Regions from separate parts of the Blautia acetigignens genome, predicted to be linked through region 1. Evidence: riboswitches for the same ligand, from Rfam matches in the RefSeq annotation. Region 1 holds a riboswitch; each other region holds the start of a gene.
The links. A riboswitch is a leader RNA that binds a small molecule or an ion and turns the genes downstream of it on or off. The one in region 1 is predicted to bind cobalamin.
Positions count from the first base shown of each region.

Region 2: it holds a riboswitch for cobalamin, as region 1 does, so the genes downstream of both, OCV70_RS11950 (class I SAM-dependent methyltransferase) here and nikB (nickel ABC transporter permease) in region 1, are expected to answer to the same signal.
Region 3: it holds a riboswitch for cobalamin, as region 1 does, so the genes downstream of both, OCV70_RS06795 (MSCRAMM family adhesin) here and nikB (nickel ABC transporter permease) in region 1, are expected to answer to the same signal.

Region 1 covers NZ_JAOQJM010000001.1:183,641-191,315, reverse strand. Annotated here, with positions in the region: gene OCV70_RS00870 (urease accessory protein UreF) at 1-660, shown strand, start outside; gene ureG (urease accessory protein UreG) at 681-1,289, shown strand; gene OCV70_RS00860 (urease accessory protein UreD) at 1,294-2,118, shown strand; gene OCV70_RS00855 (MarR family winged helix-turn-helix transcriptional regulator) at 2,297-2,725, shown strand; gene OCV70_RS00850 (hypothetical protein) at 2,718-2,861, shown strand; gene OCV70_RS00845 (DUF6198 family protein) at 2,858-3,043, shown strand; cobalamin riboswitch at 3,169-3,368, shown strand; gene nikB (nickel ABC transporter permease) at 3,544-4,482, shown strand; gene nikC (nickel transporter permease) at 4,484-5,308, shown strand; gene OCV70_RS00830 (ABC transporter substrate-binding protein) at 5,326-6,879, shown strand; gene OCV70_RS00825 (ABC transporter ATP-binding protein) at 6,896-7,675, shown strand, end outside; gene OCV70_RS00820 (oligopeptide/dipeptide ABC transporter ATP-binding protein) at 7,674-7,675, shown strand, end outside.
Region 2 covers NZ_JAOQJM010000009.1:79,432-87,106, reverse strand. Annotated here, with positions in the region: partial or broken gene OCV70_RS11975 (pyruvate formate lyase family protein) at 1-186, shown strand, start outside; partial or broken gene OCV70_RS11970 (glycine radical domain-containing protein) at 212-463, shown strand; gene OCV70_RS11965 (aromatic acid exporter family protein) at 521-1,006, shown strand; gene OCV70_RS11960 (cysteine hydrolase family protein) at 1,308-1,823, shown strand; gene OCV70_RS11955 (AAA-like domain-containing protein) at 1,900-3,483, shown strand; cobalamin riboswitch at 3,570-3,762, shown strand; gene OCV70_RS11950 (class I SAM-dependent methyltransferase) at 3,869-4,597, shown strand; gene nikB (nickel ABC transporter permease) at 4,602-5,549, shown strand; gene OCV70_RS11940 (ABC transporter permease) at 5,539-6,360, shown strand; gene OCV70_RS11935 (ABC transporter substrate-binding protein) at 6,447-7,675, shown strand, end outside.
Region 3 covers NZ_JAOQJM010000004.1:53,459-61,133, reverse strand. Annotated here, with positions in the region: gene hisD (histidinol dehydrogenase) at 1-515, shown strand, start outside; gene hisB (imidazoleglycerol-phosphate dehydratase HisB) at 512-1,099, shown strand; partial or broken gene hisI (phosphoribosyl-AMP cyclohydrolase) at 1,137-1,451, shown strand; gene OCV70_RS06800 (VanW family protein) at 1,483-2,913, shown strand; cobalamin riboswitch at 3,070-3,266, shown strand; gene OCV70_RS06795 (MSCRAMM family adhesin) at 3,470-6,859, shown strand; gene OCV70_RS06790 (ABC transporter substrate-binding protein) at 6,876-7,675, shown strand, end outside.

The DNA of each region.
Region 1 (7,675 bases):
AATGACGCCCTGTTTCCCATCGGAGGCTACTCTCATTCCCAGGGACTGGAAACCTATATTCAGCGGGGAATTGTCCATGATGCAGACACGGCGAGAGAATATATTACCCATAAAATAAAATGGAATCTTGCATATACAGAACTTCTGGGAGCCAGACTTGCCTATGAAGCCGCCAGGGAAAATGACCTGTCAGAGCTTCTGGAACTGGAAGAAATTCTGGAAGCCTCCAGGATTCCCATGGAGCAAAGAGAGGCTGCAAGAAAGATGGGCTCCCGTTTTGCCAAAACCATAGAAAAGCTGGGACTTTCCATCAGCGAAACGGGAATTTTCCGGGAATATCTGGACGCGAGAAAGGGAAAAGCGGTGAATCACTGCTGCATTTACGGCGTTTTCTGTGCCCAGATGGAGATTTCCATTGGGGAGGCTCTGGCCCATTATCTGTATGCACAGACCTCTGCAATGGTAACTAATTGCGTGAAGACGATCCCCTTAAGCCAGACCGCGGGACAGCAGCTTTTAAGCGGTTGTTATAAGGAATTTGGCGAGATTCTGGAAGATGTGATGCATAAAAGCAAAGAAGATTTGTGTCTTTCCGCACCAGGTTTTGATATCAGTGGAATCCAGCACGAAAAACTGTATTCCAGGCTATACATGTCATAAGAAGAAAAGAGGAAATCGAGATGTCATATGTAAAAATCGGAGTTGCGGGACCTGTTGGTTCCGGAAAAACAGCACTTATTGAGGCTTTGTCAAGAAAGATGGCAAAGGACTACAGCATTGGTGTGATCACAAACGATATTTATACAAAGGAGGACGCCCAGTTCCTTGCCAAAAACAGCGTTCTTCCAGTGGAGCGCATCATTGGCGTGGAGACAGGCGGCTGTCCCCATACTGCGATCCGTGAGGATGCATCCATGAACCTTGAGGCAGTGGATGAGATGATGGAACGCTTTCCGGACATTGAACTTCTTTTCATAGAAAGCGGCGGAGACAACTTATCTGCAACCTTCAGCCCGGAGCTGGTGGATGCTACCATTTTTGTCATCGACGTGGCAGAAGGGGATAAGATTCCGAGAAAAGGCGGCCCTGGAATTACCCGTTCCGACCTTCTTGTGATCAACAAAATTGACCTTGCCCCCTACGTTGGTGCAAGCCTGGAAGTTATGGAACGAGACTCCAGAAAAATGCGCGGTGACAGACCTTTCCAGTTCACCAACATCCGCGGAGATGAAAATGTGGATAAGGTAGTGGAGTGGATCAAAAAGAACGTACTGTTAGAAGGAATGTAAAGGTATGGATAATAAATTCGGAAAAATTTCCCGTATTCAGGCATGTGCCGCAGTCAGGGACGGCAAAACCATTCTGGAAGATTTATCCTTTACCGCCCCGTACAAGATCATGGTGCCCTTTGAGAAAGAAAACGACGGTATTCAGATCATGCCCCTTTGTGCGTCTGCGGGAATTATGGCAGGGGATTCCCAGGAATTTTCCTATCATGTGAAGGAAGGGGCGAACCTGGAAGTTTTGTCCCAGTCCTTTGAGAAAATCCATAAAATGGACGAGGGATCTGCTTTTCGTACCATTGAAATCCAGGTGGAGCAAAATGCAATCCTGTACTATTATCCCCAGCCTGTGATCCCCTTTTCTGGATCTGCATTTGACAGCACTATGACCATTTGTCTGGAGGATAAAACCTCCCGGCTGTTTTTGCTGGAAGTGATTTCCTGCGGCAGAAACGCTCATGAAGAGCGCTTTCAGTATCGGAGATTTTCCTCCAGGGTGCGGATTTACAGAGGGGAAAAGCTGATCTACCAGGACAATACCTGCTACGAACCGGAAAAAATGCCTATGGAAGGCATTGGAATGTACGAAGGATACACTCATATGGCCAATCTTTTTCTTTCAGAAATATATACTGGACAGGACAGCACAGATAAAGAAATCAATCTGGAATTACAGGAAAAAATCTGGAAGCTTCTTGACGAAGAACCGGACACGGACGGCGGAGTTACCCGTCTGACAACCGGCGACCTGGTCCTTCGAATCTTCGCCCATCGTGCCCAAACTCTCCAGCAGCTGGCCGACAAAATAAAGAAATTATATGAAGCAATTCATTAACGAACCAACAGGGACTGAGTTTTCTGACAAGATCCAAAACTTTGTCCCTGTTGTTTTTTTCTAGCTCCACCCAAAAAGAAAAATTTATCGCTGTCAGTTTTCCCTTGACATCCTGATCTAAGATAGTTATAATTCAAAATATTTGAATTATAACTATTCGGAAGAAAGGAAACCAACCATGGATGATACCTTACACTACCTGATTATGGCCAACCAGATGCTTGTCCAGAAAGCTTTGCTGGAACAGCTTAAGGATACCGGACTTACCATCGGGCAGCCCAAGATCCTTGACTATTTGAAAGACCATGACGGCAGCAATCAGAAAGAAATCGCAAAAGCCTGCTTTTTGGAAGCTGGATCTCTTACCACTATTTTAAATAAGATGGAAGAGAAAGGGCTGATCGAGCGTCGGATTTTAAACGGCAACAGACGCAGCTTCCATATCTTTATGACAGAAGAGGGAAAGAAGAAACAGCAGCTGGTGACCCAGGCTTTTGCCAAAATAGAAGAAAAGGCATTGTCCGGTGTTTCTGCCGAAGAATTCCAGCAGTTTTTGGCTGTATATGGAAAAATCTATGCGAATTTACAGGGGGAAAGAAATGAATAAGTTAAAAAGATATCTGTTTTTCTGGGTAAATCCCGGAAATTATGCAATGAAGCTGGCTGCCCTTCTGGCAGGCTGCATCGTGCTTGGATTTGGCGTATATCTGGAACCACAAAGATCATATTTGATTCTTCCATGACCGTGATCGCAGGAATTCTTTCCTTTATTTTCTGGGGAAAATTAAACGGTGTCCGTGAAGGTACCATTATCGCAGCTCTGCTGGTAGGCTTTATTGCAAGATTATTTGGAAAACATCTGGAATTTATGCGGAAATTTATTATTGACGATATTGAAGAATGCGTTGAGGAAGCATTGAACTGACAATTTGGGGGGAACGATTGATTCCCCTTTGTTTTCAAAAAAATACAATCTGTGAAAAAATTTTTCTGGACAAGATTCCCAATATAAGCTATTCTTATAAGGAAAATTAGATAACATTTGTTGGTTTTGAACCAGCCTTTGTAAGTTCCTGTGCAAATGTCTGCACATGGATTAAAAGGGAAATCGGTGTAATTCCGGTACGATCCCGTCACTGTGATAGGGAGCTGCAGAACATAATCTCACTGGATGGACAGTTGTCAGTCTGGGAAGGGGTTCTGGAGCGAGGATCTTAAGTCAGGAGACCTGCTTATAAATGATTTGATATGATTCTTACGGTAGATAGGAAGCATGGTTTTTTTGTGTGCAATGACATCCGTAATTTCTGCGGGTGTTGTTTTTTTCTGCGCTTTTTTTCGAAAGCGTATCATTCCCCCTGCCTTTTTTTGCGAAAACTGAATCAGATCCGGCGAAAAACCTCCAACATGTAGGAAGGAGAGAAAATGTCAAAAAAACAAATTGGAAAAAGGCTTCTGCAGATTCTGATTGTTCTGATCGGTGTAAGTTTCTTTACATTCGGACTTACTTATCTTTCTCCTGGTGACCCGGCAGAAATCATGCTGACAGAGTGTGGCAACCTGCCTACACCGGAACTTCTGGAACAGACAAGAAATGAACTGGGCCTTGACCGACCGTTTCTGGTACAGTACGGCTCCTGGGTAAAAGGAGTTCTGACCGGAGACATGGGAACATCCTATGCATTTAAAGTTCCCGTAACTGAAAAACTGATGAAATGCTTCTGGCCAACCCTTCAGATGTCACTGTTTGCCCTTCTTTTGATGATCTTATTCTCCATACCATGCGGAATCCTCTCCGCGGTGTATCAGAATAAGTGGCCGGATTATCTCATCCGCGGAATTACCTTCTTCGGGGTATCCATTCCAAGCTTCTGGATCGGTCTGATCCTTCTTAGCATCTTCGGAGTACAGCTTCGCTGGGTCAACGTAGCCGGAGGTACTACCGATTTCAAGACCATGATCCTGCCCTCCGTAACCCTGGCTCTTTCCATGTCTGCGAAATACACCAGACAGGTGCGAAACGCAGTGCTGGAGGAATTAAGACAGGACTATGTTATCGGAGCAAGAATGAGAGGAATCAAGGAAAGCGTGATCCTCTGGAGACATGTGCTCCCAAATGCAATGCTCCCAATCGTTACCCTTCTTGGTCTTTCCCTTGGCTCCCTGCTTGGTGGAACTGCAGTTGTTGAGATCATCTACAACTGGCCTGGAATGGGAAGCATGGCGATCAAGGCAATCGCCTGTCGTGACTATCCGATGGTGCAGGCCTATGTACTGATGATCGCGATTATGTATATGGTGATCAACATTATCGTTGACCTTTCCTATACTTATCTGGATCCGAGAATAAAGGAGGTTAAGTAAAGTGAAAAAGCAGAATTTTTTCTTAGCTCATAAACAGTTTACCGTATTCTTTATTCTGGCGCTTGCGGTTGTAGGCGTAGCTGTTTTTGCTCCCTGGATCGCACCAAAGGATCCGCTGGATGCAGTGATGGTGGATTCTCTGAAAGCCCCATGTGCAGAATATCCCCTTGGCGCTGACAAACTGGGACGAGACATTCTTTCCCGTGTGATCTATGGTACCAGAACCTCTCTGGTATCCACCCTGATCCTGGTAGCAACTATTTTTGTTGTAGGTACACTGCTTGGAATTATTGCAGGATACTTCGGCGGCTGGATCGATCAGGTGATCATGCGAATCGCAGATATGATGATCTCTTTCCCTGGAATGATCCTGGCAATCGCAATCGCAGGTATGCTTGGCCCAAGCCTTAGAAACGGAGTCATCGCCATCACAGCCGTAAGCTGGACAAAATATGCCCGTCTGGCAAGAAGTATGGTCCTGAAAGTAAAACGTAATCTGTATGTGGAAGCGGCTGTGGTAAACGGCACCAGTACATTCAAAATTTTGTGGAAGCATATCCTCCCCAACATGCTGACGACTATGACAGTAACAGCAGCGGCAGATATGGGTACCATGATGCTGGAACTTGCATCTCTTTCCTTCCTGGGATTCGGAGCAGTAGCACCGACACCGGAGTGGGGACTGATGCTGAACGAAGGAAGAACTTATATGGCAAAAGCACCGTGGCTGATGATCGCACCGGGTATCGCCATCGTAATCGTAGTAATCATTTTTAACATGCTTGGTGACAGTATCCGAGATATTCTGGATCCGAGACAGGACTGATAAAGGAGAAAAAGTATATGAAAAACAGAATCGCAAAAAAAGTATGTGCAGCAGCACTGGCAGGACTTATGGCAATGGCAATGATCCCGGCTACTTTCGTATTTGCAGATGGAAATACCATGACAATCGGTGTAACAAGCTTTGCTGATACACTGGAACCAACAGAGCAGTATTTCAGCTGGGTAATTTCCCGTTACGGTGTTGGACAGGGACTTACCAAGTTTGACGAGGAAGGAAACATGGTACCATGTCTTGCAACAGAGTGGACCAACAGTGAAGATGGAAAAACATGGACATTTACCATTCGTGAGGGCGTTAAATTCTCAAATGGCAACGATATGACACCAGAGCTTGTAAAAGCATCCCTGGAGCGTACTATGGAAATGTCAAACCGTGTACCGGAGTTCTTTGACATTGACAGCATTGAGGTTGACGGACAGAACATCACATTCAACCTGAACAGAGCAAACGCAAATATGGCAGGATGCCTGGCTGACCCGCTTTTCCTGATCATGGACACAAGCATTGACAACTCCAACATCGCAATGGAAGGCCCGGTCTGCACAGGCCCGTATGCATTCCAGTCCTTTGATCCGTCCGGAGATACAGTTGTTGTACGAAACGAGTATTACTGGGACGGCGAGGTTCCCAATGACAGTGTAACTCTTCGTATTATCGGAGACCAGACAACACGTTCCATGGCACTTCAGTCCGGCGAGATCGATGTTGCTTACAACTTAAAGACAGAGAACGTTTTCGAGTTTGACGGAAACGACAACTACAACATTCAGTCTCTGGAATCTCTTCGTTCTACCTATGCATTTATGAACCAGAACGGAGCACTTGGGGATCTTGCACTTCGTCAGGCAGTTCTTCGCGGACTTGACAAAGAGACCTACACCAGCATTCTTCTTGAGGGCGGCGCAACACCAGGAAAAGCTCCGGTACCGCCAACACTGGACTATGGATATGAGGAACTGAACGATGAGAATGCTTACGATCCAGACGGAGCAAAGCAGGTTCTTGCAGATGCCGGATATGAGGATGTAGACGGTGATGGATATGTAGAAGATCCAGACGGAAATAAAGTAGAGCTTACCTTTGTATACTATGACAGCCGTGCAGAGCTTGGCGTATACGCGCAGGCAGCACAGGCAAGCTTAAAAGAAATCGGAATCAACATCAAGCTTGACTGCGTATCCTATGAGACACTTCTTGACCGTCGTGATTCCTCCCAGTATGACCTTCTGATCTGGAACGTACTGGTTGCAAACACCGGTGACCCGGAAAACTACCTTCGTGAGAACTGGTACAGCACATCTGCAAACAACACTGCAGGATATTCCAATGCAGATGTAGATGCATGGCTGGATGAACTGGCTTCTACTATCGATGCAGAGGCAAGAAAAGAGCTGATCGTGAAGATTCAGCAGGCAATCATGGATGATGCAGCAACTGTATTCTTCGGATATGAGAATACCTTCCTTATTTCCAAATCTACCGTAGAAGGACTTGTAATGTATCCAATGGATTACTACTGGGTAACTGCTGACATGAAGATTGCTGAGTAATAAAGGAGTCTGTTATATGCTGGAAATTAAAGATCTGGCTGTACAGTATGGGAATCAGGCACCTACTATCGAACATTTCAACCTTTCCATGAAAAAGGGGGAGATCATCAGCGTGGTAGGAGAGAGTGGAAGTGGAAAAACTACCGTGATCCGTGCCGTTCTGGGAGCACTTTCCGGAGCTGGCCGGGTCACCAGCGGTGATATTCTCTACCATGGAGAATCCCTTCTGAAAAATTCCAAAAGCGACTGGAGAAAGATCCGCGGCAGCAAAATGTCCATGATCTTCCAGGACTGCGGAGGAACCCTGAATCCGATCCGTAAGATCGGCAGCCAATATGTAGAATATATTCGTACACACCAGTCAATGACCAAGAAGGAAGCATGGGATAAGGCTGTTTCCATGCTTACCAAAATGCGTCTCCCGGATGCAGAGAACATCATGAACAGCTATCCTTATCAGCTGTCCGGCGGTATGCGTCAGCGTGTGGGAATCGCGATGGCCATGACATTTAATCCGGAACTTCTTCTGGCAGATGAGCCTACCAGTGCCCTGGATGTAACCACACAGGCACAGATCGTCCGTCAGATGATGGAGCTTCGGGATGATTTCGGAACCGGAATCATTATCGTAACCCATAATATCGGCGTAGCTGCTTATATGGCAGACCAGCTGATCGTGATGCATCACGGAAAGGTAGTGGATCACGGAACCAGAGAAGAGGTTCTGAACAATCCGACCAGTGATTATACCAGAAAACTTTTGGAAGCAGTTCCGGAAATGGAGGGAAAACGATAT
Region 2 (7,675 bases), on a different contig from region 1:
GAGAAAGGCGGCGTGCTGGAATGTGAAACAGAAGTGGTTTCCGGACTTACCGCATATGGTCCTGGCTATATCAGTGAGGATATGAAGGATCTGGAACAGATTGTAGGTCTTCAGACAGACAAGCCGCTGAAACGTGCATTTATGCCTTACGGTGGAATCCGTATGGCAGTGCAGGCAGCAGAAACATGTATGATGATGTAATCCGTATGCACTTGGACATGAGGATGAGGAGCGCAAGAATAACCTGGTTCAGATTCTGGACGGATATTTTGCACAGGATGCCCATCACCTGAATGTAAACGTATTTGGCACAGAGAAATTGATCGATGCAATGGAGCATCCGGAAAAAGAGGAGTATCAGAATTTTACCATCCGTGTTTCCGGTTATGCTGTGAAGTTTATTTCCTTAACAAAGAAACAGCAGCTTGATGTTATTGCACGTACCTGCCATAAGACACTGTAGGAATCAGGCTGGGGTCAAAAAAACCAGCTGATAACGGCATAGTCAGGAGTGCTGCGAATGGGACCACAGGAAATGCTGGACAGAGCTGAAGTGAAAAACAAGTGGCAGCTTACGCCGCTGAAAAACTTCAAATCGCCCCGTCTGACAGAACGTATGTGGCGTACAGCTCTGGTAGTGTTGATTACTTCTGTTATTTATGAATATCCTTTGGGAGGGCGAAATCCCTGTTTTGCACTGATCGGTGCAGTGTACGGGGTGGGAAGCCAGTTTGAGGAGGGCTTCCACAATGGAATTAACCGGGTGATCGGAACTCTTGTAGGCGGTCTTCTGGTAATTCCCTTTCATAGGCTGTATACCAGTCAGCCTTTTGGAATACCTGACTGGATATGGCTTGTAACAGGGCTTTGTCTTGTACTCTGGTGCAATTTTGCACTGGGTGCAGATTCTGCAATTCAGCCTGGAATCGTCATTTATTTCGTTGTTATGTTTACAGTCGGAAAAGAAAGGGTTTTTCTATACACAATCGCAAGAACCGTACCATGAGGGAAAAAGAACGTGAAAACTTTGGTACGGATGATGATAAAAATTTCTCCGCTATCGTTTCAAAAATAAAAGATAAACACCTCTAACGTATTGATTAAAGGGTAAGATGAAAAAGGAAAGCAGTCGGCAGGTCACAACCCTATACAGGGCCTGGCGGCTGTTTTTTGTGTCCCGTAGAAGCGGCTTTCTTGTATAAGGGTATGTACGAAATTCGGATAAGGTGATATAGTAAGAAAAAGTATGTTTTCGAAAAAATTATGATGAATTTATCAGGGCGTGAAAAACACAAAGGGGGAACAGCATGGATATTTTAGTTGTGATCGATATGCAGAATGATTTTATAGACGGGGCGCTTGGCACGCCAGAGGCGGAAGCAATTGTGCCCAATGTGGTAGACAGAGTGAAGAATTTCAATGGACTTGTTCTGGCTACAAGGGATACACATGGCGGAGATTACCTGCAGACCCAGGAGGGCAGAAAGCTCCCGGTGGAGCATTGCATCCGGGGAACCTATGGCTGGGAAATCCGCGAGGAGATCGCGGAACTTCTGGAGTCCGGTCCCATTGACAAGCCTACTTTCGGCAGTGAAACTCTTGGAAAAGTTCTGAAGGAGTTCAATAAATCAGAAGCCATCGACAGCATTACACTGGTGGGACTTTGCACCGACATCTGCGTCATCTCCAATGCTATGCTGCTCAAAGCATTTCTTCCAGAGGTGCCGATCATTGTAGATTCCCTCTGCTGCGCAGGAGTAACCCCGGAAAGCCACGAGAGAGCACTGGAAGCCATGAAGGCCTGCCAGATCGAGGTAATTTAAATTTAATTGGCGGATTGCGGACAGGAATAAAATTGGGTATACTTTTTTATAAATGACAGATGGAGGAGGTGTTTGTATGAAGAAAAGGTTTTGCACTACAGGAACATGTATTCCGGAAAAGAATTATATGGTAGATATCAGTGGCAGAATTGACCGGATTATCAGTGAATACATTGAAAACGGGCAGTATTTTACCATAAATCGTGCAAGACAATATGGAAAAACAACCACACTCTATTTGCTTGAAAAAAGATTAAGGGAGAATTATATTGTATTGAGTCTGAGCTTTGAATCTGCGGATGAATATTTTCAGTCACTTTCCAGTCTGGCAGAAGGTCTTATGCTGGATATAGGCGATTGTTTGAAAGAACAAAATGCGGATGAGAAAATAGTAGAAGAATGGTATCAGCCTATTTTGGAAAAATTTCCCTTGCGCTCGTTGGGAGCAAAGATCAGTTCCCTGTGTAAAGCGTGCGGTCAGCCAGTGATCCTTATGATCGATGAGGTGGACAAAAGCTCAGATAATCAGATCTTTTTATCATTTCTTGGGCTTCTTCGCGAAAAGTATCTTCGTATGCAGCAGGGAAAAGATCAGACTTTCCAGTCGGTTGTTTTGGCAGGCGTATATGATATAAAGACTTTGAAGGTGAAAATACATCCTGAAGAAGAGTCAAAATATAACAGTCCATGGAATATTGCAGTAGATTTTGATATAAGTATGGACTTTTCCATCCAGGATATTAGAGCTATGCTGCTGGAATATGAGAGTGATTTTAAAACTGGAATGGATATAGAGCAGGTAAGTGAATTTTTGTACAATTATACTTCCGGTTATCCATATCTGGTGTCACGGCTTTGTCAGCTAGTGGATGAAAGAGTTTCGGGAAGTGAGCTTTTTCCTACTAAGAAGGAAGGCTGGAGTAAGGATGGGCTTCTTACGGCGGTGAAGATGCTGTTGGGAGAAAAGAACACACTATTTGACGATATGGTGAAAAAGCTGTCAGATTATCCGAAATTGAAGGAAATGCTCCAAAGTATTTTGTTTGGCGGAGTAAGTTTCCCATTTAAGATTGAAAATCCATTAGTTAATCTGGGAGTGACTTTTGGATTTTTAAAAGATAGGAATGGGCTTACTGCAGTATCCAATCGAATTTTTGAAACACAATTATATGATTTGTTTTTGGCGGAAATGGCGATTAACAGTGAATTGTATAAGGATGCCGGGATAGAACGTAATCGATTTATTGTGTCCGGAATGCTTCCGATGGATCTGGTGATGGAAAAATTTTGTGAGCATTATGAAGAAATATATGCAGAAAACGATCAAAAATTTATAGAGGAAAATGGAAGAAAACTTTTCTTACTTTATTTAAAACCTATTATAAATGGAACGGGAAATTATTATATTGAGGCCAGAACCAGGGATAGCAGAAGGACGGATGTAATCGTTGATTATAAGGGAAAACGCTTTATAATTGAATTGAAAATCTGGAGGGGAAACGAATATAATACCCGTGGAGAGCAGCAGCTTTTTGAATATTTGGAATTTTATAAGATGGAAAAAGGATATTTGCTGAGCTTTAATTTTAATAAGTCTAAAAAGACCGGAATCCGGGAAATCAGTTATGATGGGAAACGAATTTTGGAAGTGGTTGTTTAGTAAAATAATCGCGGATTCTGCCAATTTCATTGACAAATGCAAAATATTATATTAAACTCAGTTTGCATGATTTTAGTATAAAAATTTAATAAAGAAACCATTTTGGTGCCTGCCACGTTTTTGTAAAACGCGGCGGAGTAAACGGGAAACAGGTGAGAATCCTGTGCTATGCCGTAGCTGTAACAGTCGAGTATGCTTTTATATCCACTGAGTAATCGGGAAGGGAAAGCAGTATGATGACGCTGGAGCCAGAATACCGGCCGGAATGAAGAACTTTTGCTGCGAGTCACAGTATAGAGGTTGCGTGTAATAGAAATATTATGCCGTTAAGCCGCTGTGTCTTCAGCGGCTTTTATTATTGAAAAAACAGAGAGGACAAAGGTAAATGGCTGAATTACTGAAGGATATTCAGACATACTGGGACATGAGAGCTGGCGGATTTTCTGATGCCAGTATGGAAGAGCGAAAGACAGAACCGGGAAAGCACTGGGAAAATATTTTCCGCAATTCTCTGGAAGAAGGGTGCACGGTACTGGACGATGGCTGCGGTGCCGGATTTTTTACCACCTTGTTAGCGTCTATGGGATATCAGGTAACTGCCGTGGACTACAGCCCCAAAATGCTGGAAGAAGTCAGAAAAAATCTGGATGCGGAAAATCTGAAGGCGGATCTTAAGCAGATGGATGTACAGAATCTGGAATTTCCGGACAACAGCTTCGATGCAGTGGTGTCAAGAAATGTATTCTGGAATCTGGAGCATGCGGATAAAGCCTATGAGGAAGTAAGCCGGGTTCTGAAAAAAGGCGGAATTCTGATTCTGGAAGATGGAAATTACTACCGCCATTATTTCAGCGAGAAATATGAAAAGATGTACCAGGAATTTCAGAAGCTGTACGGTGACGAAGAGAATCAGGGCTGTCACGCACGCCATAACAAAGAAAATGTAGATTTCCATATTATGGAAGAAATTGCGAAAAAACTGCCCATGAGCCAGGTTGACCGCCCGGCATGGGATTTTGGTAAACTGGTAGACCTGGGATTTCGCAAAATACAGGTAGAAGTTTCTGGCAGTCCGCTGCCAATGAGCTTTTGCATTGTAGCACAGAAAGGCTGAAAAAGTGAAAAAAGAAATTTGTAAGCGACTAGTTTCACTTGTAATTATCCTGTTTGGACTTTCCATTATGACCTTTGGACTTACATATATTCTGCCATCCAATCCGGCAGAGCAGCTGGCGGAATCCATGGGTGCTGGTCATGACAGAGAAGTAATTGCAAAGATTGAAGAAAAATATGGATTAAACAAATCCTTCGGCGAACAGTATATAAGCTGGCTGAAGGGAGCTTTACACGGTGATTTCGGAATGTCGGTAAAGTATGCACAGCCGGTCTCCCAGGTGCTTGGAAGAAAGCTTCCCAATACCATTAAGCTGGCAGTTGCTTCTTTTATTCTGATGCTTCTGATTTCTTTTCCGCTGGGAATTTTATCAGCAGTGTATAAGGATAAGGCAGCAGATTATATTATCCGGTTTATGTCCTTCCTTGGAATTTCACTGCCAAGCTTCTGGGGCGGTATGATGCTGATCTATCTGCTGGCAGTCAATCTGCACTGGCTTCCGGTTGGCGGATCAGATTCCTTCAAAAGCCTGATCATGCCAGCCATCACCTTATCATTAAGCATGAGCGCATATTATATAAGGCGAATCCGGGCGGTAATGGTAGAGCAGATGAACGAAGAATACATCAATGGCTGTCAGGCCAGAGGCGTGGGAAGATTCCGCACCATCTTTTTCCATGTGCTTCCCAACTCCTTGCTTACAGTAGTAACCATGCTGGGAATGTCCTTCGGCGGCCTGCTTGGAGGAACCATGATCGTGGAAACGGTTTTCAGCTGGAATGGAATTGGAAGTGCGGCTGTGGCTGCTATTTCCGGAAGAGATTATCAGCTGATCCAGGGATATGTTATGTGGATGGGATGCATTTACGTTCTGGTAAATCTTTTGGTGGACATTTCATATCAGTGGCTTGATCCAAGAATCAGGAGAGGAGCCGTACAGCATGAAGAGTAAGAAAAAAATATGGATCCGTTTTGGAATTTCGGCAGCATTTGCAGTGATTTTCCTATTGTTTGCGTTGTTTGCCGGGAAATTTGCTCCATACGATCCTCTTGAAACACACTATACCGATTTATTGAAAGCACCTTGCAAACAGTATCTTCTGGGAACAGACCAGATGGGAAGAGATATTTTTTCTAGAATCCTCTATGGAGGAAAAACTTCTCTTCTGATTGCCTTTGCAGTGACTGCGATTATTTCAGTTGTGGGAATTCTGGTGGGAACAGCAGCCGGTTTCTGGGGCGGCGCGTTTGATGCAGTGTTGATGCGTCTTTCCGATATGCTCATGGCTTTTCCAGGATCAATTTTCACAATTGCACTGGTTAGCTTCCTGGGAACAGGACTTCCCAATCTGATCCTTGCAATGACCCTCACTGGATGGACTTATTACGCGAGAATCAGCCGTTCCCTGGTTCTTTCCATAAAGAACAATACCTACATAGAACAGGCCAGACTGGGCGGAGCCAACAATTTCCGCATTATGACAGGCTACATTATCCCAAATGTTATGCCTTCCCTTCTGGTAAATATCACCCAGGATATTGGAAGCAAGCTTCTGACGATTGCAGGACTTTCCCTGTTAGGACTTGGCTCCCAGCCGCCTACGCCGGAATGGGGCTACATGCTTTCAGAAGGAAAAGATTATATGTATTCAGCGCCCTGGATGCTTATGGCACCGGGAATGGTAATTTTGATAAATGTTATTATATTCAACTTATTGGGAGACTGTATTCAGGATCTGATGAATCCCAAAGGAAAAAAATAATGATGTTTACTTTCTGCCCCAGAGGTTGGAAGGATGAACATAGATAAAGTAAACATGCACATAACAACAGGAGGAGAAAAAACAAAATGAAAAAACGGTTAATGTCTTTATTATTTGCAGGAGTTATGGCTTGCAGCGTAATGGGAAGCGGTGTTACAACATTTGCTGCTGACAACGACAGCCACATCAATCTGGCACTTTTCACTTACATTGAAGGTATGGATCCGGCAACAGACTGGTGCGGATGGAACCTTACCCGCTGCGGTGTTGGTGAGACACTTGTAACTGTAAACGAGAACATGGAGATTGTTGGACAGTTAGCAGATGAGTGGGAGCAGACAGATGACACAACCTATCGTTTCCATATTCGCCAGGGCGTAAAATTCAGCAATGGTACAGAGTTAACACCTGAAATCGTAAAAGATTCCATTCAGAGATCTATCGACAACAACTCCCGTGGAGGAGACCTTAAAATCGCAAGCATCGATGTTGACGGAGAATATGTAGTATTTACAACTGACGGAGAGTACAGCGCATTTGTAGCACAGCTTACAGAGCCTATGACTGTTATCGTTGACACCACTGCTGACACCAGCAACTATGACACAATGCCGATCTGCACAGGTCCGTACGCAGTATCTGAGTATGTATCTGAGGAGAAAATCGAGCTTGTTGCAAACGAGAATTACTGGGACGGAGCACCGGAGATCAAGAGCATCACTGTAAAGAATATCGGAAGCGATACAAAGGCAGATGCAATGCTTTCCGGAGATATCGACCTTGCACAGGGACCGGATGCTACTTCCCTCAGCCGTGTTGAGAACAATGATGATATCAACATCGTAAAAGTAACCGGTACCAGAGAGAACGACTTCGAGTTAAACTGCCGCGAAGGAAATCCTCTTTCCGATAAGAACCTTCGTCTTGCATTATCCTATGCAGTAGACCGTGACGTTGTTGCACAGGTTGCAGGAAACGGATATTCTTCTCCAATCGGAACTGCATTCCCGCCGTCTGTTGGTTATGATTCTGATAAAGTAACTGCACAGACCTATGACCTTGATAAAGCAAAAGAGTGCCTTGAGGCAGCTGGATACAGCGATACAGACGGAGATGGAATCGTAGATAAGGACGGAGAGAATCTTTCCCTTACAATTTCTATTTCCAACGGTTCCTCCACTGCAGTCAGCGAGACTCTGCAGGATATGTGGAAACAGATCGGTGTAGACGTTCAGATCGAGATGCTTGAGAACGTAAGCGACAAGCGTGCAGCTGGTGATTTCGATATGCTGGTATCCCCGAACTGGCAGACTGT
Region 3 (7,675 bases), on a different contig from region 1:
CTGCAATCCTCATTACCACCAGCACTGAGCTGGCGCAGAATGTGGAGAAAGAGATTGATGGCTATCTGAAGGTTCTCTCCAGAAGAGAGATCATTGAAAAATCCCTGGAGAATTTCGGATACATTCTCATTGCAGAGGATATGGATGAAGCCATTGATGCGGCTAATGAGATCGCATCCGAGCATATGGAGATCGTGACCAAGAATGCCTTCGAGGTGATGATGAAGGTGCGAAACGCAGGCGCTATCTTTATCGGTGAGTACAGCTCCGAGCCCCTGGGCGATTATTTTGCAGGGCCGAACCACGTACTTCCAACCAACGGAACTGCCAAATTCTTCTCCGCACTTTCTGTGGATGATTTTATTAAGAAATCCAGCATTGTATATTATTCCAGATCTGCACTGAAAGAAATCCACAAGGATATCATCCAGTTTGCCACCTCCGAGCAGCTGACCGCACATGCAAATTCCATTGCAGTCCGTTTTGAGGATGAGGACAAAAAGGAGGAGCCATGACAAGAGAGGCCCAGGTAACACGAAACACAAAAGAAACCCAGATTTCCCTGAAGCTAGGTTTGGACGGAAGCGGCAAAAGCAGCCTGGACACTGGCGTGGGATTTTTTGACCACATGCTGGACGGCTTTGCCCGCCACGGACTGTTTGACCTGGATGTGAAGGTGAAAGGGGATCTTCAGGTGGACGATCACCACACCATCGAGGACACGGGAATCGTCCTTGGCACTGCCATTAAAGAAGCAGTGGGAGACAAGAAGGGAATCCGCCGCTACGGAAGCTGCATTCTTCCTATGGATGAGTGCCTGGTGCTCTGCGCAGTGGATCTTGGAGGACGTCCCTATCTTTCCTTTGACGGAGAGTTCACAAGCGAAAAGATTGGCGATATGTCCACAGAAATGGTAAAGGAATTTTTTTATGCGGTTTCCTACACTGCGTCCATGAATCTTCACATTAAGGTTCTTACCCCGGGAAATAACCACCATATGGCAGAAGCTATGTTCAAAAGCTTCGCCAAAGCCCTGGACATGGCGGTAGCGTTTGACCCCCGCATTACAGACGTGCTTTCCACAAAGGGAAGCTTGTAAAAGGAGTATTTTTTACATGGAAAATTTAAAAAGCAAACTGTCCTGGTCTGATTTCAAGCTGAACAGTGACGGCATGGTTCCGGTCATTGTCCAGGATTACAAGACAGACCAGGTTCTGATGCTTGCCTATATGAATGAAGAAGCCTATGAGACCACTTTAAAGCTTGGAAAAATGACCTACTGGAGCCGCAGCCGGAACGAGCTGTGGACCAAAGGACTTACCTCCGGCCATGTTCAGTACGTGAAATCATTGACTATTGACTGTGATAATGATACAATCTTGGCAAAAGTGGAGCAGGTAGGTGCTGCGTGTCATACTGGAAACAGGACATGTTTTTTTACCCCGCTGCTCTAAAAAAGTAAGCCAAAGGTAAAACTATCGTATGAACAAACAAATGAAAAACACCCTGATCAAGGTTTTGATCTTTTTTGTGCTTCTTGTGGGCGCTTATTGTCTGTGGTGTCATTTCCTTACGGACAATGTGATCTGGACAAAGCTGAAAGTAAACGGCATTGCCATCCAGGGAATGACCGAAGAGGAAGCCATCGACGCCATTACAGAGGATTTCCAGAAGAATTATCAGGACAAACAGATGACTGTCACCCTGAACGGACAGGAGTTTAAGGTGTCCATTTATCCGGCGCTGAGCCTGGATGTGAAAGCAGTTGTGGCAAGTGCTTATTCTCTTGGACATGGCTCCTGGATCACTCACGGGACAGACCGCATCCAGCTTATGAACAGCAAGACGAAGGAAGAACTGACCCTTCTGCCTACTGTGCGCAACCAGGATGATTTAGATGCGGTGCTGGATGCAGCCGGGATCCAGAATGGTTCTACTACCATCCAGACCTCCTGTGAGCTCACAGATACCAGTCTTGTGATCACCAAAGGAATCACCGGAATGGGGCCGGATCTGAATGCTCTGAAAAAAGAAATCTTAAGTGCCATTTCCCGGGAAGATTACGAAGCGGTGATTGAATGCCCTACCGTGGAGACTGCGCCGGAAGAATTTGACATGGAAGCTTATTATGAGCAGGTACATACAGAAGCAACCGATGCTTCCCTGGGAGAGAATAATGAGATCATTCCTGCTGTGACGGGCATTTCCTTTGATGTGGAAGCTGCGCAGAACCGGCTTGACCGGGCAAGAGAGGGGCTTGTGATCACCATTCCTCTTGAGATTACTTTGCCGGAGGTTTCCACGGAGGAAATTGAGGCTCTGCCTTATCTGAACCTCCTTGGAACCTATACCACTTACGGCGGCGGTACCAAGAACCGGATCACCAATCTGAAGCTTGCAGTAGAAGCATGCGATGGGGTGGAACTGCAGCCGGGACAGACTTTTTCCTACAATGATACCTTAGGTCCCAGAACAGAAGAGCGGGGCTATAAGGAAGCGACGGTAATCGTAGGCGGCGAGCACGCCCAGGATATCGGCGGCGGAATCTGCCAGGTGTCCACCACCCTGTTTATGGCGTGCCTGCAGGCGGATCTTTCCATCGTAGAACGCCATAACCATGCAGCGCGTATTGACTATGTGGATGACGGACTGGATGCAGCAGTTGTTTACGGAAGCCAGGATTTCCGCTTCCAGAACAATACCTCTTATCCCATTAAGATTTTCGCAGTCTATGACGAAGCAGAAGAGTCTGTGACCGTATCCATTTACGGTACAAAGGAGAACAACAATACTGTAGAGATCACCACCGAACACTCCGATCCCAACACCTGCAAAACCTACCGCAGCGTGTATGATGAGGCGGGAAACCTGCTCCGCACAGAAGAGGTTGGGTATAGTCAGTATAAACAGTAAAGCGATGTTGCGTATTTCCCGCACAATAATTTAAAATATATGTTAAATTGTAGTTACTGGGCACGGAGTGAACAGTAACAAATTGTAGGCTGTCAGGTAGAAAGTGCCTTGGCAGCCTATTGATTTCAGTATAATAGTCTGCTATAATGAAATGAATTGAATAAATCCGTTTTCAGTGCCTTTGCAGAAAAAAAAGCTGCTGGTTAAGAGGGAATCAGGTGCAAATCCTGAGCGATCCGGTCACTGTAAACAGGGAATGAAATCCGAAGATGCCATTGGCAATGCGTTGCTGAGAAGGCTGGATTTCGTATTGATCTGTAAGTCAGGAAACCTGCTGAATTCGTTAATGAAAGCTTCCGAGGAAAGCACTTCATTCTCATGTAGCATATATTTCGACTATGGGATATATTGATTTCTGGTGCCTGTTCCCTTATGGGAGCGGGCATTTTTTTGCATTAGAAGAGTTTTCTGGAATTTTCCGAATACTCTGAGGCAGTCTTTGATTTATTCAGGCAACAATACCAGAAGATAACCATAAAAGAATCGAGGGAGAAAAATGAAAAGAAATTCAAAACGCTTTCTGGCACTGTTTCTTTCTGTGGCAATGACCGTCACTCCGGCTGCCCTTACACAGGCAGAAAGTGAGAGTACAGGCGTACAGGTTACGGTAACTCCGGCGGAAGAAGCTGTTGTGACAGAAGCTCCGAAAGAGGAGACTGCTCCTGCACAGGAAGAGAAGGCAGAAACAACTGCTCCGGAAGAGACCACGGCACCTACAGAGACTCCGGAGCAGACAGAAACTGCTGAGGTTTCTGTTACAGAAGCGCCAGCACAGACAGAGGATGCCAAAGAAGAGACTGCTGCTCAGCCAGCAGAAGACGCAGCTGTAACAGAAGCTCCGGCTGCAGAAGAAGCTTCCGGCAATGGGATTGCCACTTATACCATGCCAGAGGATTTAAAAGAAGACGGCTCAAACATGACCATTGATAAAGCAGATGATACTGCTTACAAAATGTTCAAAATTGCAAGCTCCTCTGCAGAATTAAAGGGTGATAAAATTAAAATAACCCTGACTTCTAACGGAAAGAACTACAATAAGATTTACCTTGGACATAAAGAAGATGCTGCATCTGTGATGGATGCCAATGCAATCGCAGGAACAGAGACAGAAACCGGATATACCTTCGTTTTCGAAATTGATGCAAAGGCAGAAGCTCAGACCATTTATCTGGTTCCCCATTCTGTAAAAAATAATGCATGGTATACGACCCAGGATCTGAAGCTGAACGTTCCAGGAATGAAAGCCCCGGAACCAACTGCCACACCAGAACCAACCGCAACTCCGGAGCCAACCGCAACTCCAGAGCCTACCGCCACACCAATTCCAACCGAGACTCCGGCAGCCTCTGACAACGAGATCAAGGACGCTGGCATCAAGCTGGTAAAAGAAGACGGCAACGAATTTGCCATGTTCGTGATCACTGGTTCTACTGTAAAATTAGAGGGCGACAAATACATCGTAACCCTTTCCACAGAGAAGCAGAACTATGACATGATTTACTTCGGAAGTTCCAGCGATGCAGATAAAGAGACAAAAGCTGTCCACGGCGTAGAGAATGCAGCAGGCGGCTATACATACACTTTCGAAGTTCCTGCAAGCAAGGAGACACAGACTGTTTCTGTAGTACCTCATTCCAAGAAGAGCCAGCACTGGTATGAAAAAGGCATTCTTACCATCAGTGTTCCGGCAGTTCCAGGATACGGCCAGGAGCCAGAGGTAACACCAGAACCAACCGTAACTCCTACTCCAGGCGAGACCCCGGAGCCAACCGCTACACCGGATTCCCCAGACAACGAGATTAAGGACGCAGGTATTAAGCTGGTAAAAGAAGACGGCAACGAATTTGCCATGTTCGTGATCACTGGTTCCACTGTAAAATTAGAGGGTGACAAATATATCGTAACTCTTTCCACAGAGAAGCAGAATTATGACATGATCTACTTCGGAAGTTCCAGCGATGCAGATAAAGAGACCAAAGCCGTTCGCGGCGAAGAAAATGCTGCAGGAGGTTATACATACACTTTCGAAATCCCGGCAAGCAAGGATGTGACCACTCTTGCAGTCGTTCCGCACTCCAAAAAGAGCCAGCACTGGTATGAAAAAGGCATTCTTACCATCAGTGTTCCGGCAGTTCCAGGATATGGCGAAGAGCCAGAGGTAACACCGGAACCAACCGCTACCCCGGCTCCAAGTGAGACTCCGGCTCCGACCGCGACTCCAGAGCCAACTTCCACACCAGAGCCAACCAAGATTCCATCCGGCACATGTGACAACGGAATCTACAATGTAAATGTAACTTCCAGTTCCACCATGTTCCGCGTAGTAGACTGCACCCTCACTTCCAAAAACGGAAAAATGACCGCAGTCCTTACCTTAAGCGGTACCGGATACGATTATCTCTATGTGGGAACCAGCGAGCAGGCTGCAAAAGCAGATTCCTCCAAATGGGTTCCATATACCGTAAATGCAAACGGCAAATATACCTATGAGATTCCGGTAACATCCCTGGACAAAGGACTTGCAGTTGCTGCATTTTCCCACAGAACCCAGAGCTGGTATGACAGAACCCTGACCTTTGAGTCTGCTACCTTAAATAAGATTGGTGAGATCAAAGACGACACCCAGAAACCGGATGCCACACCAACACCAAGTGTTGCTCCAACAGGCACTCCAACCCCAACCGAAACACCGACTCCAACTCCTACACCGGATGCAAATCCTGACAAGGAGTCCAAGTACGACTCTGACCTTAGCGGCGGAACTTCCTCTGTAAACAGCTCCACCACACTGGCAGACGGAACCTACACACCAGACAGCTTCTCCTGGTCCGGCGGTACCGGTAAGGTAAGTATTTCCTGTAATAAGATTACTGTAACCGGCGGAAAAGCCTATGCAACAATTGTATTCAGCAGTGAATATTACGGATATGTAAAGGCAAACGGCAACACCTATTACGGATCCTGCGGAGGCGGTACCTCCACCTTCACCATCCCGATTGCATTAAACCAGAACAATACCATCATCGGTATGACCACCAGAATGTCTCAGGCTCATGAGATTACTTACACCATTTATGCTGCATTAAAGGGTGCAAGCGATCCGAAAAAAACAGACAAGGAAAATCCGGCAGATGAGAACAGCATGCTTTCCACAGGAAACAAGAAGCTGGATGAAAGTGCACCGGAGATCACAGGTCTTGAGTACAAGGATGAAACCAAGCTTGAGCATGCAAAATACTTTAAACTGTATAACTATGCAAAAGGCATCACCCTGTTTGAGGTTGACATGACCGCAGACACTGCAAGAAAACCGGAAACTGCAGATTCTAAGGAATCCACAGCGGCAGAAGATAAAGATGCATCCGCTTCTGAGAAGCTTTACACAGGCAATGTTATCAAATACCTGATCGTGCCGGAAGGTGCAGTGATCCCTGCAGGTCTTGATAAAGACGTAATCCTGATCCAAAAACCGGTTGAAAGCGTTTACGTTGCATCTGAGGGTGCCCTTAACCTCCTGGATGAGCTTGGTCTTACTGACAAGATCACCAGCCTTGGCCTGGAAAAAGACGAGGTAACCTCTGACAGCCTCACTGCAGCATTAGAGGATGGCTCTGTATCCTTCGCAGGCAAATACGATGACACCGACTATAAAGAGCTTGTTAAGAGCCAGTGCAATCTTGCCATCCTTCCATCCGATATTCTTCCGGCAGAGGAAACAGAAACAGAAGAAAAGCTGGAAGCACTGAAGGATATGGCAGCGAAGTATGCAACCCTGAAGATTCCGTTTATTATTGACCGTTCTGCAGACGAAGAGGATGAGGATGCAAAAGCAGAATGGACAAAAGCATTCCAGGCAATTTTCACTGAAACAGATGAAGAGGCATAAGCCACAGGAGAAAACTATGTACGATAAAAAGCTGAAATACCGGATTCTTGGCATTTTTGCAGCAGCTGTGATGACTTTTACAGCAGTAACTCCTGTATGGGCAGAAGAAAATACGGAAGTATCTGAAACAGATGCTTCCGTGGACACTTCCTCTGACCATACAGCACCAGACCTTCCGGGACTTACTTACCAGTCCACCATGGAGCTGTCCTTTGCAGAATGCTTTGATGTGTATTACTATAATGATGGCTATAAGCTTCTGGATGTCCATGATGATGCACAGTACCTTGTAGTACCGGAAGGAATGGATGCACCGGATGGTCTAGATGACAGTATTCAGGTACTTTATCAGCCACTGGATACGATCTACATGGCAGCTACTTCCCCAATGGCATTGTTTGATGCCATCGGCGCGGTAGGTTCCATCAAATTATCCGGACTGGATGCTTCCGGCTGGTATATCCAGTCAGCTGCAGATGCCATTAATTCCGGTGACATGACCTTCGCAGGCAAATATGATGAACCGGATTATGAGCTTCTGGTAGGAGAGGACTGTGATCTTGCAATTGAATCTACCATGATCCTCCATGCACCAAAGGTGCAGGAAATGATCGAAACCCTTGGAATTCCGGTATTTATCGACCGTTCCAGCTATGAAAGCCAGCCCCTTGGCCGTACGGAGTGGATCAAGCTTTACGGAGCTATGATGAACAAGGAAGAGGAAGCAGCCGCTTTCTTTGACAGTCAGGCGCAGATCATTGAGAAATTAAAGGATTTCACCAACACAGAGAAAACCGTGGCATTTTTCTATATCAA